DNA from 2 places in the Rahnella contaminans genome. Region 2 is predicted to be linked to the other one. Evidence: predicted binding sites of a transcription regulator. Region 2 holds the regulator's gene; the other holds the start of a gene.
The links. Region 2 encodes PhoB, which activates phosphate uptake and scavenging genes when phosphate is short. Its sites were predicted from a motif close to CTGTCATAAAACTGNCNNAT; they were not measured.
Positions count from the first base shown of each region.

Region 1: the regulator PhoB is predicted to act here: its motif matches at 1,352-1,371, upstream of phnC (phosphonate ABC transporter ATP-binding protein).

Region 1 covers NZ_JAADJS010000002.1:1,000,324-1,002,529, reverse strand. Annotated here, with positions in the region: gene phnD (phosphonate ABC transporter substrate-binding protein) at 1-363, opposite strand, end outside; gene phnC (phosphonate ABC transporter ATP-binding protein) at 478-1,311, opposite strand; gene dld (D-lactate dehydrogenase) at 1,518-2,206, shown strand, end outside.
Region 2 covers NZ_JAADJS010000002.1:644,750-646,955, reverse strand. Annotated here, with positions in the region: gene phoR (phosphate regulon sensor histidine kinase PhoR) at 1-535, opposite strand, end outside; gene phoB (phosphate response regulator transcription factor PhoB) at 559-1,248, opposite strand; gene sbcD (exonuclease subunit SbcD) at 1,476-2,206, shown strand, end outside.

The sequences.
Region 1 (2,206 bases), 360 kb from region 2:
GGAGTGATAACCGCGGGATTTGTCGGTGTCATCGATTACGATACCGACCAGATCTACCGCTTTCGGGTTATTAATATACACAGACGCGAAAGAAGAAGGCGACATGCTTAATACCATGTCGACTTTCTTGCCTAATAATCCCTGAATAACACCCGAGTAATCGGATGAATTACGCAGTTTGGTATCCACATTTAATTCTTTATCGAAGAAATCTTTTACACACTGATTATCGCCGATTTGCTGAGTGGCGTTCTGACCACCCAGAATACCTAAATTCAATTCTTTAGGCGCATCTTCTGCCATGCTGTGCATTGCGGTAAGGGAACCTGCAACAAAGACCGCCAGACGTAATAACTTCTTCATTTAATGATGACCTTGTGTAGATTGAGAGAAAGTGAAAATAAGTACGGCTAAAATTTATTTCCGAAATAAAATACGGACTTTATTTATTAAAACATTCGTTACAACGCGTCAGCATCAGGAATTAACGTCGTGTTCTTCGCCATATAACTGCTGCAAGATCCCGTCGGTTAACTGATCCGGATGACCATCAAAGATAATCTGCCCTTTCGCAATGCCGATCACGCGGGTGCAGTAATCTTTTACCAGTTCTACGGAATGCAGGTTAACCATCACCGCGATGTTCTCTTCGCTGACCTTTTTCAGGGCGTTCATGATACGCAGGGTATTTTTAGGATCCAGCGAGGCAACCGGTTCATCGGCCAGTAAAATTTTCGGGTTTTGCATCAGGGCGCGACAAATAGCGACACGCTGCATCTGACCCCCTGAGAGGTTTTCAGCACGTTGCAGCGCATGCGGCAACATGTGCAACCATTCCAGCAGGGAAATCGCGCGGGCGCGGTCTTCGTCATCGAACTGATTAAAGAAGGATTTAAACGTGGAAGTGTGACTCAGACGCCCCAGCAACACGTTGGTTAACACGTCCAGACGCGGAACCAGGCAGAAGTCCTGGAAAATCATGCCGCAGCCCGAACGCCAGCGACGCAACGCTTTGCCGGTCAGACCCGCCAGTTCCTGCTGCTCACCGTTTTCGTAATGACACACCACACTGCCGTCGGTTAACGGGATCGTGCCGTTAAGCACGTGCAGCAGAGTCGATTTCCCCGCACCGGAACGGCCAATGACCGCAACAAATTCACCGGCGTGAAGATCGAAATTGATGTCATTAAGAACACGCTGACCTGATTTATAGGATTTCACCAGGCCTTTCACGTCCAGCACTTTGTTCAGATGTTGCTGCCCGGCCTGAGGATATTCAGCCTGTGCCAGCTTAAGTTGAGCTTGCGCCATGATGCTGTCTCTCGGTTGCTTTCGTTATCTGGCGTTCATTAAGCGCGAGTTTTGTGACACATCAATGACGATTTAGTGGACAGCATATGACAAAAATGTAGCAACTTAAGAGAAATCCCTCGGTAATTATCCTGAATGATCTGTAGCCTGTTATGTGGCATTTAAGTCTATGATTGCAGAGCCTACGTCAAAAAAAGGAAGATGAAATGGATAATCAGTCACTCATCACCACGCTGAAAGAAATCGCCGGAAGCCGCCATGTCCTGACCGGCGACAGCAATACCGAGCGCTACCGCAAGGGGTTTCGCTCCGGCGGCGGCAAGGCGCTGGCGGTGGTATTCCCGCAGACATTGCTTCAACAATGGCAACTGCTTAAAGCCTGCATCGCGGCCGACAAAATTGTCATCATGCAGGCCGCCAATACGGGGCTGACCGAAGGTTCGACGCCGAGCGGCGACGATTATGACCGCGACATCGTCATTTTCAGCACCCTGAAACTCGATCAGATCCAGCTGCTCGACGGCGGCCATCAGGTGATCGGTTTCCCCGGCAGCACGTTGTATAAGCTCGAAAAAATTCTCAAGCCGTATAACCGCGAGCCACATTCGGTCATCGGTTCATCCTGCATTGGTGCCTCCGTCATCGGCGGGATATGCAACAACTCCGGCGGTTCACTGGTGAAACGTGGTCCGGCTTATACGGAAATGGCGTTGTATGCGCAGATTGATGCGCAGGGAGAACTCCGGCTGATAAACCATCTGGGGATCAATCTGGGTGAGACGCCGGAAGAGATTCTGACACGGCTGGAAAAAGGCGATTATCTCGAAGCTGATATTCTGCACGATCAGCGGCTGGCTTCGGACCATGATTACGCGGCGCGTGTCCGCGAAGTGGA
Region 2 (2,206 bases):
CGCGAAACTCGACGTAATGTTCATTATTGAGTTGCAGATTCAGGGCACGGCTGAAGTCACGGGTCTGGATCCAGGTGCGGAATTCCGGATAACGCAGCAGGTTAAAAATATGCTGGCCGTTATCTTCCGGCCAGCGGAAACCGAGCAGATCCTGCGCCAGTCCGTTACACCAGAAGATATTGCCTTCTTCCGTCGCCAGAACCACCGCATCCGGCAGCGATTCGGCACCGCTGCGGAAACGTTTGATCAACTGACCTAATTCACGACGACGTCGCCGGTTGCGCATCTGCATCTGGTTCAGCCCGTAAAACAGCGGTTCCCAGCTCCAGCGCCCGTTCGGCGGGGTGATGCTGCGGTCAAGCCACAGCCAGTGAGAGAGTTTAAGCTGATTGTAATAATTCCAGCCCAGCGCCGCGACCAGCGACGCAAAGAGGAGCCAGCCGAAATGGCCGACGAAAATTCCGAGGATCAGGGCTGGCAGACAAAAGAGAAAAAATTCGCCGGCCAGACGTTTCCATGACAAACGTTCTAACACACAGGTTCTCCGCTGTGGGGGACTCAATAACGCGTTGAGAAACGATATCCGGTACCACGAACAGTCTGGATCATTCTGTCATGTCCACTGGTTTCCAGCGCTTTACGCAAACGACGAATATGCACGTCTACCGTGCGATCTTCCACATAAACGTTAGTGCCCCACACGTTATTGAGCAACTGTTCTCTGCTGTAAACGCGTTCGGAATGGGTCATAAAGAAGTGTAACAACTTAAATTCGGTCGGCCCCATATCGAGCGCCTGCTCGTTGGCCATCACCCGGTGAGACGACGGATCCAGACTGAGCCCCAGCATGTCGATCACTTCTTCGACCGCCATTGGCGAAATCCGGCGCATCACCGCTTTAATACGGGCAACCAGTTCTTTTGGTGAAAACGGTTTAGTGATGTAATCATCGGCACCGACTTCCAGGCCGCGCACCCGATCTTCTTCTTCACCGCGAGCGGTCAGCATCATCACCGGAATTTCGCGGGTCAGTGCTTCACGTTTAAGGTGCTTAATAAACTGAATACCGGAACCGCCGGGTAGCATCCAGTCGAGCAGGATCAGTTCTGGGTAAGGTTCCACTAACTGGCCAATCGCTGAATCAAAATCTTCAGCTTCTACTGCCTGATATCCATTCTGTTCCAGTACAAAACACACCATTTCACGGATTGGAGCTTCGTCTTCAACCACCAATATACGTCTAGCCATCGTAGGTCCTGCCAATAGGTTAGCGATCTTTTATTTGATTGCGGGCGCCATTATGCGTCAGTTTTGTGACAGATTTATGAATGAAAATGATGGTTCATTTAAGGCAAATATGACAGATAAATTCCCGCCATCCTGCTGAAATTGGTCTGATTTATCGGGGACAGGTTCCCCCGCCGACGTTTATACTTTGCACCATTGTCGTCATACAGGGTTCACACGGGAGTCTCATGCGCCTGATCCACACCTCCGACTGGCACCTCGGCCAGTACTTTTTTACCAAAAGCCGCGCCGCTGAACATCAGGCATTTTTGCGCTGGCTGACCGGTCAGGTGCAGCAGCATCAGGTGGACGCCGTCATTGTCGCCGGGGACATCTTTGATACCGGTTCGCCGCCCAGTTACGCCCGCGAGTTGTACAACCGCTTCGTGGTGGAATTACAACAAACCGGCTGTCAGCTGGTGGTGCTGGCCGGGAATCACGATTCCGTCGCCACGCTCAATGAATCCCGCGAACTGCTTTCGTGCCTGAATACGCGGGTGATCGCCACCGTAGGCGAAAATCTGGAGGAACAGGTTTTAGTGCTGAACACGCGTGAAGGCCAGCCCGGCGCGGTGTTGTGTGCCATTCCGTTTTTGCGTCCGCGCGATTTACTCGCCAGCCAGGCCGGACAGTCCGGCAGCGACAAACAGCTCGCGTTGCAGGAAGCCATTGCGGCGCATTATGACGCGCTGTATCAGGCCGCACTGGCGAAGCGTCAGAAACTTGGTGTGCCGTTGCCCATTATCGCTACCGGCCATCTGACCACCGTCGGCGTCAGCACGTCTGACTCCGTGCGCGACATCTATATAGGCACGCTCGACGCCTTCCCGGCCCAGGCATTTCCGCCGGTAGATTACGTGGCGCTCGGGCATATTCACCGCGCCCAGTGCGTCGCAAAAACCGAACATATCCGTTACAG